DNA from 3 places in the Antiquaquibacter oligotrophicus genome. Region 1 is predicted to be linked to each of the others. Evidence: predicted binding sites of a transcription regulator. Region 1 holds the regulator's gene; each other region holds the start of a gene.

Region 1 (4,383 bases):
CTCGGGCTCAGCGGCTGAACGGTCTGGTAGGGGTTGGCGGGCGGCGGTGGAGGCGTGATGTCGGACATGCCGCCATTAAAGCAAGGTGCCCGGTGTCATCGACACCGGGCACGCCACGTGGGCGACTACTTGATGAGGCGAATCGCGAACGGGTAGCGGTAGCTTCCGCCAGCGTTGACCTTCGTGAACGCGATGATCGAGAAGATGATCGACACAACCCACGCTGCCAAGGAGATCAGCGTGCCGATGAGGATGATCGAGAGGATCGCACCCACCACGTAGGCGAAGAGGATCGTGATCTGGAAGTTGAGCGCTTCCTTGGCCTCGACGTTGGTGACCGGTCCGCGGTCCTTGAACACGAGCCAGATGATGAGAGCCGGCAGGAAGCCGAGGATGCCACCGAGGTGAGCGAAGGATGCCCACTGCTTGTCCTCGGCCGGGGTCAGCGGCGCGGCCGGGGTGGGGGCAGCGGGGGGAGGAGTCTGGGTCATGGCGGATTCGTGCCTTTCCTGAGAAGGGGGTGTGAGCACACGGTAGCGGTCTTGGCCGCGCGCGTGCAACGATCCGAGCCGGAGTCGGCGGTACAATTGGCAGTCCGAGAAGTCGAGTGCCAGGAGGCGGTGACATGGTTTCCGAACGCGGTCTCGAAGTTTTGCGTGTCATCGTGCAGGACTACGTGGCCTCGCGCGAGCCCGTCGGATCGAAGTCGATTGTCGATCGGCACTCGTTCGGCGTATCCGCAGCGACGATTCGCAACGACATGGCGCTCCTCGAGGACGAGGAACTCATTTCCGCGCCTCACACCTCGTCCGGCCGTGTGCCCACCGACAAGGGATACCGAGTCTTCGTCGATCAGCTTGCCGATGTGCGACCGCTCACAAGTGCGCAGCGGCATGCGATCGAGACCTTTCTTGGCCAGTCCGCCGATCTCGATGATGTGCTGGCGCGCACCGTGCGTCTGCTCTCGCAACTGACCAATCAGGTCGCGCTCGTGCAATATCCGTCGCTCGCGACCTCACGCATCCGGCACATTGAGATCGTTCAGTTGACGCCATCCCGCGTCATGAGTGTTCTCATCACCGACTCGGGCCGCGTCGAGCAGCGCCTGCTCGACCTTTCGGCACCGATGCCGGAGGACGACCTCGTCGGCCTTCGTTCGCGTCTCAACTCCGTGCTCGTGGGCCTTGCGCTTCCGGATGCCGCGGCCAAACTCTCTGCCCTCGCCGAGGATTACCCCGCCGACCGCCGCACTCTCGTGTCCGAGGTCACCACGAGCCTCGTCGAGCAGGTCCTCGCCAACAGGCAGGACAAGCTCGTCATGGCGGGAGCTGCGAACCTCGCTCGCACCGAGCAGGACTTCACGGGCAGCATCTACCCGGTCCTCGAGGCGATCGAGGAACAGGTCACGCTTCTTCGCCTTTTCGGCGAAATGGAGGTAGATGCGGGCGGTGTATCGGCGAGGATCGGACGCGAGAACGAGGGCTTCGGCCTCGCCGAGACGTCGGTGGTGACGAGCGGATACTCGTCATCCGGTGGCAGCATCGCTCGACTGGGGGTGCTCGGACCCACACGGATGGACTATTCCAACAACATGGCCGCCGTGCGCGCCGTCGCGAGGTATCTCTCACGCCTCCTCGACGAGGACTAAGTCTCAGACATCAGGGCAGAACTAACGAAGAACAGGACACTGTGGCAGACCACTACGAGGTGCTCGGCGTTGATCGCACTGCGAGCGCGGAGGAGATCAAGAAGGCCTACCGACGGCTCGCGCGGGAGCTTCACCCGGACGTGAACCCGAGTGCCGAGGCATCCGAACGCTTCAAGCAGGTGACGCACGCCTATGACGTGCTGAGCGATCCGCAAGAGCGGCAGCAGTATGACCTCGGACCGCAGGCAGGTTTCGGCGGTGCGGGTTTTGGTGGCTTCGGCGACATCTTCGAGACCTTCTTCGGTGCGAGCCAGCGCTCGACTGGTCCTCGTTCCCGTCGTGAACGGGGCCAGGACGGTCTCGTGCGCGTCGAGGTGGACCTCGACGAGGTCATTTTCGGCACAACTCGCGATCTGGAGATCAACACCGCGATTCTCTGCTCCACGTGCGACGGTAGTTGTTGTGCCCCGGGTACCTCACCCGTGCGCTGCGACATCTGTGGCGGCAGTGGTCAGATCCAGCGCACGATGCGCAGTCTTCTCGGCAACGTTGTGACGTCGAACCCGTGTGGCACGTGCCGCGGCTACGGCACGATCATCCCTGAGCCCTGCCCGACGTGTGCAGGCCAGGGCCGCGTGCGTGCGGCCCGCTCGATCCCCGTGGACATTCCTGCTGGCGTCGATACCGGCCTCCGTCTGCACATGCCCGGCCAGGGCGAGGTCGGACCGGCGGGTGGCCCGGCCGGCGATCTTTATCTCGAGATCAAGGTTCGCCACCACGACACGTTCAGCCGTCAGGGCGACGACCTTCTCGCAACGATCGAGGTGCAGATGACGGATGCGATCCTCGGTGCCAGCACGACTCTCAAGGGTCTCGACGGCGACATCGAGGTGGACATCCGGCCCGGCACCCAGAGCGCGGACATCATCACGGTGAAGGACCGCGGCGTGACGAGCCTGCGCGGTGGTGGGCGCGGCGACCTCAAGATCGGTGTTCAGGTTGTGACCCCGACCAAGCTAAGCGGCAAGGAGCAGGATCTGATCCGGCAGTTCGCCACGTCTCGCAAGCAGGCTGCACCCGGTTTCGCGCATTTCCAGCAGGGGCTTTTCGCCAAGTTGCGGGATCGGTTCCTCGGGCTCTGACGTGGCTCACTTTTATCTGGACGAGCAGCTGGAGCGGGCATCCGTCGGCGATCGTGTGACGTTGTCCGGTGCTGAGGCCCGGCACGCGGTGACCGTCAGCCGTATCGCCGTGGGTGAGACGGTCACGATCGGCAACGGTTCCGGGCTCGTTGTGTCGGGTCCCGCCGTTGTCGCGGACCACACCGACCTCACCATCGAGGTGGTCGACGCGGTCCAGCACGATGCTCGCTCCCCGCTGCTGTTCCTCGTGCAGGCTCTCGCGAAGGGCGATCGAGATGAGCTCGCCGTGCAGGCGGCAACCGAGCTGGGTGCCGACGGGGTTGTTCCCTGGCAGGCTGCGCGCAGCATTTCCCGGTGGGAGGGCGCAAAGGTGGCGAAGGGTCGCGATCGATGGACGGCGATCGTCCGTGAAGCCGTCAAACAGTCGATTCGCCCATGGATGCCCGACGTCCTCGACCTCGTGACGACGAAGCAGCTCGCGGCTCTCGCCGGCGGTGCCCGCATGCTCCTGCTCGACCCCGAGGGCGAGCATCCGCTGTCCACGCTCGAGCTCGACGATCGCGACGTGCTCGTTGTCGTGGGACCGGAGGGCGGGATCGCTCCCCAGGAACGTGATCTCCTGGTTGCTGCTGGCGCGCAAACCGTCCGTCTCGGCCGGGAAGTGTTGCGTACGTCAACGGCGGGACCGGCAGCTCTCGCCGTGTTGAATGCGCGGCTCGGTCGTTGGTGAACCTCCCCCGGGTGCGCCGACAGGGCGCGCGTAAGCTTGCCGTATGAGCGAAACACCGTCGATCTTCACGCGGATCATCGATCGCGAGATTCCCGCTGACATCGTTTTCGAGAACGATCGGGTGATCGCCTTCCGTGACATCGCGCCTCAAGCTCCGGTTCACGTTCTCGTTGTGCCGAAGACAGCGGCCTACGCGAACGTGGCGGAACTCGCCGCTGGTGACCCCGCTCTCCTCGCCGAGGTCGTGACGGTCGCGCAGCAGCTCGCGACCGACCAGACCGACGGACACTTCCGCCTCGTCTTCAATACCGGCGAAGAAGCCGGCCAAACCGTTTTTCATGTGCACGCCCACGTGCTCGGTGGTGGGCTCAAGGAAGGAACACTTGCCCAGTAACGAGATCCCCAACAACGAGGTTCCACCCGGCGACGACTACCACGTCGAGATCGAGGTGGACGGGGTGGCGATGGTGCGGCTCCTCGGCCCCCAGGACCGTTTGCTCTCGACGATCGAGAAGCAGTATCCCGGGGTCGATGTCCTCGTCCGCGGAAACCGCGTGACCCTCTCTGGCGAGCGGTCGCGCGTGGACGCTGCCCGCGCTCTCGTCGATGAGCTTGTGCTCATGGTGCGCAACGGCCAAGACCTCGGCCCCATGGAGGTCACCTCCTCGGCTCGCATCCTCGACTCGGGTTCTGGCAGCCCTGCCGAGTTGCTGAGCCAGGCGATCCTCACGAGCCGGGGCAAGAGCATCCGCCCGAAGACACTCGGGCAGAAGAACTACGTCGATGCGATCGACGAGAACACGATCGTGTTCGGCATCGGTCCCGCGGGTACGGGCAAGACGTACCTCGCTATGGCCAAAGCG
Region 2 (4,383 bases), 1.2 Mb from region 1:
GCCGCCGTGGTGCTCGGGCACCTCGCTCAGAAGCGGGAGCCGCAGGCCAAGGCGTTTTGGCTGACGGGAATCATCGCGGGCTATGTCGGAATCGGCTTCTCTCTCGTCGTGATCGTTCTCTCGCTCGTTTATGTGGCCTTCATCCTCCTCTTTGTGGGAATCGCCGCCACCTACAACTAGGCCCACGTTCCGGCGCCACGGCCATGCCTCTCGCCGGTGCCCCGCGATAGAGTCGGGTCATGGCAGATTCAGACGAGACCGTCCCCCCGATCCCCACTCCTCCGGCGGATGCCGCGGCGGTGCCACCCGTAGAGCCCACTCCCGCGGCTCCCGCTGCAGCACCCGCGACGCCCGCGCCCGAGCAGCCCGCTGCAGCCACTCCGCCGCCCGCGGCACCGACCCCGCCGCCCGCGGCGCCGACGCCCCAACCGGCCTACGGCACGCAGCCACCGGCGCAGCCTTACGGGCAGCCCCAGTACCAGCAGCCGTACGCCCAGGCCTATGCTCCCGCCGCCCCCGGGCCGGCTCAGGGTCTGTCGATCACGTCGATGATCCTCGGCATCGCGAGCATCCTCTTGAGCTTCCTCTGGATCGGCCTTCTTCCCGCCATCGCCGCGGTGATCACCGGTCACCTGGCTCAGCGTCGCCAACCGTACGCGAAGGCCTTCTGGCTGACGGGCCTCATCACCGGCTACATCGGCGTTGTGCTCGGGCTCTTCGTGATCCTGTTCTTCGTGTTCTTCCTCGTGCTCGGCTTCTCGAGCTCCGGCTACATGGGCTACTAGCCCACGCGCTCCGCGAGGAGCGCTCGGCGACGCTCGCCCACCCTCGTGAGGATGAGCGTCGCCGACTCGGAGCCGGCGAGCCCGAGTGACGAACGGAATGTCGCGGGGTCAATGTCGACACCCCGTTTTTTGATCTCGAGGGTGCCGATCTCCCGCGCGGCAAGCTCCTTCTTGAGTGTCCGCTTGTCGAGAGGAAACTCCTCGACGACCCGGAACGCGGAGGCGAAGGGTGTCTGCACGGCGGTGTCGGCGGTCAGATACGCGATCGTAGGGGAGAGCATCCGGCCGCCCAGCGAGCGCGCGAGATCCCCGATGAGGCGAGCCCGGATGACGGCGCCATCCGGCTCATAGACGTACTCGCCGAGTGTTCCCACGGGTTCATCCTCGCTGTCGCGCTCCGCGGAGAGCTCCGCTACGCCGTGCGAGCCGATGACGAGCGCGGAACGCCGGATGCCCGCGCGGGCGACAGCACCGAACCACAGGCCGAGCTCGACCACATCCCGGTCGACGGAGACCCACTGCGCCTCGGCGTCGTCGGGGATGAGGTCGCGGTCGATACCCGGTCCGAGTTTGACTCCGGTGGGCAGTCTCGTGGCGAGGTCGAAGGCGAAGTCGAGGGACGGTGACCAATCAGCGGGGTTGGCGAGCCGCTTCACTCCGTCCCTGCGTGCGGGGTCGAGGTAGACACCGCCGATCCCCGCGAGGTCTGCCTCCTCTGCCGTGCCGTGTTCGACGCGCGCGTTCGACCACGGCGCGAGGTTGTAGGCGGCAACGGCGGCGGTGACTTCGTCGCGTTCCACGGCGGTCACTTCGATGTCGAGGGAGGCGAGCGCCATGGCGTCCGCGCCGATCCCGCAGCCGAGATCGGCGACCCATCCGATACCGGCACGCTGGAATCGCCCAGCGTGCTGCGCGGCGACGGAGAGTCGGGTGGCCTGCTCGAGGCCAGCCTCGGTGAAGAGCATGCGCTCGGCAAACGGGCCGAATTTTGTCTCGGCGCGGGATCGTAGACGCGATTGCGCGAGCGCCGCTGCGACTCGGGCGGGTGGATGCCCCTCGCGTCGCAGCGCGGACACCGTGCGCACGACGTCCGCCGCGCTGTCCCACTGGGGGAGCGAATCGAGGAGCCGTAGCCCCTCGAGCGAGAGAAGTTCGCGCAGCTCCGTGGCATCCATGCTCCGACGCTACCGCGCCGGGCTGAAACGAACGTTGGCACTCACGTTGAGCGAGTGCCAACAACCCTCTATAGTGGTTCTGGCACTCTCACAGGGAGTGTGCCAACCAGAGTTTCTAGAAAGAGGTACGCCGTGTCGGTGTCCATCAAGCCGCTCGAAGATCGCATCGTCATCCAGCAGGTCGACGCAGAGCAGACCACGGCATCGGGTCTGGTCATCCCTGACACTGCCAAGGAGAAGCCCCAGGAGGGCGAGGTCGTGGCCGTTGGCCCCGGCCGTATCGACGACAACGGAAACCGCGTTCCGCTCGACATCGCCGTTGGCGACAAGGTCATCTACTCCAAGTACGGTGGCACCGAGGTCAAGTACGGCGGCGAGGAGTACCTCGTTCTGTCGGCGCGCGACGTTCTCGCGGTTGTCGTCCGCTAGTCGCGTATTCAGCACAGTTTCGGCAGATTCCTGCCAGCCAGGGCCCGGGAGCGATCCCGGGCCCTGGTGCGTTCTCTGGCGCGCCTAGGCTGTTGAGGTGTCAACCGCCCCACCCGTTCCCGATCGCGTCACTGGCTCGGGACTCGCGTTCGCGCTCTCTGCCTACCTTCTGTGGGGCGTTCTCCCGCTCGCCTTTGTGCTCCTCATCCCGTCGGGCCCGGTCGAGATCGTCGCGTGGCGCATCGTCTTCTCGCTCGTCTTCTGCGCGCTGCTCCTGACGGTAACCCGTGGGTGGCAGCGCTTCGCGGCGCTCGCACGCGACCGCCGCGTTGTGCTCACGCTCGCTATTGCGGCGGTGTTCATCCTCGTGAACTGGTCCGTGTTCATCGCGGCAACACTGACCGGGCACGTCGTCGAGGCATCCCTCGGTTACTTCACCAACCCGATCGTGACGGTGTTGCTGGGTGTCCTCGTTCTTCGTGAGCGTCTCAGGCCCCTCCAATGGCTCGCCGTCGGTATCAGCGCGATCGCCGTTCTCGTGTTGGCCATCGGATACGGGGCGTTCCCCTGGATCGCCTTGAGCCTCGCGGCGAGTTTCGGCCTGTATGGGCTCGTCAAGAAGCAGGTGGGCCCGAAGGTGGATGCCATTGGCGGACTGACCATGGAGACCCTCGTTCTCAGTCCTCTCGCCGTTGTCGCGCTCGTTTTTGTGCAGGTTACCGTCGGCCTCACGATCGGTACCGAGTCGCCCCTGCACACCGCCGTGATGCTCAGCGTCGGAGCGATCACGGCGATCCCGCTCCTCTTGTTCGCAGCGGCGGCCCGGCGTCTGCCGTTGGTCTATTTGGGACTCGTGCAGTACATCGCCCCCGTCCTTCAGCTCATCATCGGCGTGTGGATCCTGGGGGAGGCGATGCCACTCGAACGGTGGATCGGCTTCGGGATTGTCTGGCTCGCCCTGGCCATCCTGACGGTCGACGTCATTCGCCACCGCTCTCGCTCCGACCTTCCCGCGGTAGAGCCGGAGCCCTGAATCTCCCTCAATCGCTGAGCGCGCGCGTTTCACTATGGTGGTGTGCGCACGACTGACGAAGCGCAAGGGAGGGCTGTCGTGACACGGCAATTCCGCGCCGCCCTCGTGGCCATCGTTATCGGCTCCATGGTCGGCCTCGCGGCCTGTTCTCCGGCCGAACCGGCTCCCACCCCGACGCCGACACCGCGCGCGCCCCTCGACCTGACCATCGGCGCCCTACTGCCCGAAACGGGCATCATCGCGGACTGGGGTCCCGCCACGCGTGCCGCCGTAGGCCTCGCCGTGGCAGACATCGCCGCCGCCGGAACGCCCATCACCGTCACCGCAGAGTTCCGGGACGCGGCGGACAGCAGCTCGGATACGGGGGTCGCATCGGCCGACGAGCTCATGGCCCTACCCGTTGACGCGTTCGTCGGGCCGCTGTCAGACGGGGTCTCGCGCAAGATCCTCGACAAGGTCGTTGCTGCGGGCATCCCGCTGGTGTCGCCCGCGAACTCCTCACCAGACTTCACGAACTATGACGACCAGGGCTTCTACTGGCGTACGGCGCCCCCGTGCACACTCGAAGCCGACGTCTTCGCTGGGCGGCTCGCAGCGGGCAAAGCCACAACGGTCGGGATCCTGTCCCAGGGTGGTGCTTGCGGAGACAAGCTCCCGAACGCGGTGCGCATCGGACTCGAACGTCTCGGAATGCGGGTCGTCGCCGATGTGCCGATCGCCGAGGGCGGCTCCGTCGACGCAGCGGCGGCCGAGATCGCCGCGGCGTCACCGGATGCCGTTGCCGTCGTTTCGCCGTTCGGCAAGGACGCCGTCTCGGCGCTCGATGCCGCTGGCTTCCGTGGGGACCAGCTGTACTTCGTCGGCCTGCCGCCCGGCGACTACTCAGCCGACTTCCCCGAGGGCACCCTCCAGGGCGCGACCGCGACGCGGGCGGGTCCCGACTATTCCGCGCTCACCGACT
Region 3 (4,383 bases), 1.0 Mb from region 1:
CGACGCTGCGTTCTGCAGCGCGGAGCGCGTGACCTTTACCGGGTCGTTGATACCTGCGGCGAGCATGTCGACGTACTCACCGGTCGCGGCGTTGAGGCCCTGACCGACGGGAAGGTTGCGCACCTTGTCGACCACAACGCCCGGCTCGAGACCGGCGTTGAGGGCGATCTGCTTGAGCGGGGCATCCACGGCGACCTTGACAATGTTCGCGCCCGTGGCCTCGTCACCGGACAGGCCGGTGATCGCTGCAGACTCGAAAGCCGTCTTGCCGGCCTGGATGAGCGCAACGCCACCACCGGCGACGATGCCCTCCTCGACGGCTGCCTTCGCGTTGCGGACGGCGTCCTCGATGCGGTGCTTGCGCTCCTTGAGCTCGACCTCGGTCGCGGCACCGGCCTTGATGACCGCAACACCGCCGGCGAGCTTCGCGAGGCGCTCCTGGAGCTTCTCGCGGTCGTAATCGCTGTCGGTGTTCTCGATCTCGGCACGGATCTGCTTCACGCGACCCGCGATGGCGTCGGGGTCACCGGCACCCTCGACGATTGTGGTCTCGTCCTTGGTGATGACAACCTTGCGGGCACGGCCGAGCAGGTCGAGGGTGGCGTTCTCAAGCTTGAGACCGACCTCCTCGGAGATGACCTGGCCACCGGTGAGGATGGCGATGTCGGCGAGCTGAGCCTTGCGACGGTCACCGAAGCCGGGAGCCTTGACGGCAACCGACTTGAAGATGCCACGGATCTTGTTCACGACGAGAGTCGCGAGCGCCTCACCGTCGACGTCCTCGGCGATGATGAGCAGCTGCTTGCCGCTCTGGATCACCTTGTCGACGATGGGAAGCAGATCCTTGATGTTGGAGATCTTGCTGTTGACGATGAGGATGTACGGGTCCTCGAAGACCGCCTCCTGGCGCTCCTGGTCGGTGACGAAGTACGCCGACAGGAAGCCCTTGTCGAAGCGCATACCCTCGGTGAGCTCGAGCTCGGTGCCGAACGTGTTCGACTCCTCGACGGTGACGACACCCTCCTTGCCGACCTTGTCGATCGCCTCTGCGATGAGCGCACCGATCTCGTTGTCTGCAGCCGAAATCGACGCGGTAGCGGCGATCTCTTCCTTGGTCTCGATCTCCTTGGCGCTCGAGACGAGCGACTCGATGACGGCGTTGGTCGCCTTCTCGATGCCGCGCTTGAGGCTGATGGGGTCGGCGCCCGCTGCGACGTTGCGGAGACCCTCGCGCACGAGTGCCTGAGCGAGGACAACGGAGGTGGTCGTACCGTCACCGGCGACGTCATCCGTCTTCTTTGCGACCTCCTTGACGAGCTCCGCACCGATCTTCTCGTACGGGTCGTCGAGTTCGATCTCCTTGGCGATCGAGACGCCATCGTTGGTGATCGTGGGGGCGCCCCACTTCTTCTCGAGGACGACGTTGCGTCCGCGCGGGCCGAGCGTGACCTTGACGGCGTCGGCCAGCGTGTTCAGGCCGCGCTCGAGGCCGCGGCGGGCCTCCTCATCGAAAGCAATGATCTTTGCCATGTGTGTTTCTCGTCCCTCCCGGACGTCGTACAAGCGAATTCTCTAGCACTCGAAACGTGCGAGTGCCAAAGGAAAAACTAGCACTCGGTAGGGTCGAGTGCAAGAAATGACGGTTGCCTAGGCTGGGTGGATGACAGAGCCGTCGAACTCCCCGTCCGCACCTTCTGGCATCACCGAATTCAAACCGACTCAGGCACAAGTTTCGCGTCTCATGCGGACGAACCTGATTCTGTACGCCGTCATCGGTCCACTCCTCGTGGTGTCGGCCACGCTGCAACTGGTCAGCGGCAATACTGTCGGCGCGATCATCGTCTTCGGCGCACTGATCATCGCCCTGCCCGTCGGCTTTGTCCTGGGAAAGCGCAATGCCTCACGCGCGCTCCTCCGGTTTGGCGACGGCACGTACGAGCTCCGTCAGACGCCGGGTGGCAAAAACTTCAGCGCTGCTGATGTCGACCAGGTCGTCGCGCTCGGCAACGCTCGATTCGCGATGTGGCCGGGAGCACCCATGCTCCTCATCGTGGGACCGACGAAACGACTATGCCTTCTCACCGGTTACCTGTGGAACACGGAACAGCTGGATGCCGTCGCTCGCGATCTCGGCAACCGCGGAGTGACCCTCGTGGATAAACCGGAGGCGCTCACTGGCGCGCAGTTGCGAGGGATAGACAAGCGTTGGATTTCGTTCTGGGAAGCGCATCCGATCGCCATCGGGCTCACCGCGGGCCTCGCCATAGTCCTGATCGTGGCGGCCGCGGTGCTGATCGCGTTCGCGGTGCTGCGCTGAGGCGACCAGGCCCGCCGAAGGCTAGGCCAGCTTGACCGACTCGGCCTGCGGACCCTTCGAGCCGGTACCGACCTCGAAAACAACCGCTTGGCCCTCCTCGAGGACCTTATAGCCGGCCATGTCGATGGCGGAGTAGTGAACGAACACGTCCTGACCTCCACCGTCCACGGTGATGAAGCCGTAGCCCTTTTCAGCGTTGAACCACTTAACGGTTCCGTTCGCCATGTGTTGCTCCCTGCTGTGAAACGTGGCTGTGTACTCGCCACAGATTCCAGATGCTAGCGGAGCAAACGCGGCAGAAAACGGGGAAACAGGCCCCGGGAGGGGCATCCGGGCAATGTTAAACACGCACGTAACACGCCCGATACGGGGCGTGTCATTTCACGCCGGAATCAGCCCTCGGCGACGGGCTGTTCGTCGTCCGCGCCGAGCACGATGGTGATGTCCGCTCCGGGGAAAGTCTCCGGCGGAACGAGGCGAACATCGCCGACGCCGAGAGCGGCTACGAGGCCACGCGCGATGCCCTCGTCCTCGGGTATGCGGTAGTAGACGATGGTTTCGTCGACGACATCGGCGGCCTGAGCGTTGGCGCGAGTGCCGATCGGCCAACCCGCGGCGGCAAGCTGGTCACCGATCGTGTTCTGGAGGCCGACCTCATTCGTACCGTTGAGCACGGTGATCGTGAAGCCGCGTGCCGGGTCGATCGCCGAGGGGTCGGTTACGGCATCCATCGTCGGCGTCGGCGTGGGTGTGGGTGTCGGCGTTTCGGCGACAGGGGCCAGGCCCAGCCCCAGATCGATGTCGAGGAAACGGCTGATGCCGAACAGGCCGCCGAAAACGAGCACACCCGTGGCCAGAGCGGCCCACGCGAACGCGATCCAACCGCGCCCCCTGCGGGCGGGCGCGCGGTGTGCGCCAACGCGGGAGAGGTCAGCGGGAACGTTGTCGAAGCGATCCGGGGGGAAAGAGGCCATAGCTAAATCGTTCTATTCCTGGTCGGGGGAAGAAATTCTGAACTCTCTGGCAGCGCGGGCACTCGTGCGAGCGTCCCGGGCCCGGAGCAGTCTCCTGACCAGCATGGGATCGTGTCGCACAGCTTCGGGCATATCGATCACGGCGTTCAGCAGTTGATAATAGCGGGCTGTGCTGAGTCCAAACTCCTCGCGGATCGCGACCTCCTTGGCTCCAGCGTGTCGCCACCACTGTCGCTCGAACGCCAGAATGCGGCGCTCCCGCTCGGGGAACTCGTCGCCATCGGCGCTGTGACGCTGCGGTTGCGCGGACATTCGACCTCCCGACCGCTCATCCTAGGCGCGCCCAAGCCTTCGGAGCGGTTGCGCCGCGCTCTGCGCTCGCTCCCAGCCAGTCGAGCCGCCACCAAGGTTAGGATGTCCTAAGTACTCCCGACTCGATTGGCCCCCATGCTCACACGCACGAGCGCGTTCCTGGCGCTCGGTGCGGTCGTCATCACGGCGCTCGCCGGATGCACCGTGCCAGCCTCCCCGGCGCACGAAACACCCGTCGCGTCCAGCGCCCCGGCCGTCCCCCTCGCCGACCTGGACATCCTCGAGGACCCGCGGAGCTATGTCGGAGAATCGACCGCGGTGCTCGCCGATCGCTCCCTCGGGACCGCGCCCGCCCCCGAACAGTCGTTACCCGTGACCGTCACATCCCGCGACCTCGACGGTGAGACAACGGTCACCGTCAACAGCACCGAGCGCATCGTCGCCATGGACATAGCCGGATCCATCGCCTCGACCGTCGCCGCCCTCGGGCTCGGGGACAAGCTCGTCGGGCGGGACATCTCGACCACCGCGCCCGAGTTAGCGGACCTCCCCCTCGTGACCTCCAACGGCCACACCGTGAACGCAGAAGCGATCCTCGCCCTGCGGCCCGACATCGTCATCACCGACGGGACGATCGGACCGATCGATGTTGTGCTCCAACTGCGAGAAGCCGGGGTGTCCGTTGTGTTCGTCGAGAACGAACCATCGTTGGCGGGAGTGGGCGAACTGGCACGACAGGTCGGCGAAACGCTCGGGGCATCCGACGCCGGTGAGGCACTC

The links. The regulator HrcA, encoded in region 1, represses chaperone genes, less so after heat shock. The targets are predictions, from matches to a motif close to TTNGCACTCGNNNNNNNCGAGTGCNAA.
Region 2: groES (co-chaperone GroES) is a predicted target of HrcA. The motif match lies at 1,995-2,021, and genes of this name have one in related genera.
Region 3: groL (chaperonin GroEL) is a predicted target of HrcA. The motif match lies at 1,573-1,599, and genes of this name have one in related genera.

Annotation. Positions count from the first base shown of each region.
Region 1 covers NZ_CP085036.1:2,750,041-2,754,423, forward strand. The annotation lists gene LH407_RS13465 (DUF4870 domain-containing protein) at 1-68, opposite strand, end outside; gene LH407_RS13470 (DUF4870 domain-containing protein) at 126-491, opposite strand; gene hrcA (heat-inducible transcriptional repressor HrcA) at 626-1,648, shown strand; gene dnaJ (molecular chaperone DnaJ) at 1,690-2,790, shown strand; gene LH407_RS13485 (16S rRNA (uracil(1498)-N(3))-methyltransferase) at 2,792-3,520, shown strand; gene LH407_RS13490 (histidine triad nucleotide-binding protein) at 3,564-3,914, shown strand; gene LH407_RS13495 (PhoH family protein) at 3,904-4,383, shown strand, end outside.
Region 2 covers NZ_CP085036.1:1,081,546-1,085,928, reverse strand. The annotation lists gene LH407_RS05345 (DUF4190 domain-containing protein) at 1-180, shown strand, start outside; gene LH407_RS05340 (DUF4190 domain-containing protein) at 240-785, shown strand; gene LH407_RS05335 (class I SAM-dependent methyltransferase) at 782-1,960, opposite strand; gene groES (co-chaperone GroES) at 2,093-2,389, shown strand; gene rarD (EamA family transporter RarD) at 2,487-3,422, shown strand; gene LH407_RS05320 (ABC transporter substrate-binding protein) at 3,501-4,383, shown strand, end outside.
Region 3 covers NZ_CP085036.1:893,203-897,585, forward strand. The annotation lists gene groL (chaperonin GroEL) at 1-1,530, opposite strand, end outside; gene LH407_RS04400 (hypothetical protein) at 1,661-2,317, shown strand; gene LH407_RS04405 (cold-shock protein) at 2,339-2,542, opposite strand; gene LH407_RS04410 (LytR C-terminal domain-containing protein) at 2,710-3,291, opposite strand; gene LH407_RS04415 (DUF3263 domain-containing protein) at 3,304-3,603, opposite strand; gene LH407_RS04420 (heme/hemin ABC transporter substrate-binding protein) at 3,739-4,383, shown strand, end outside.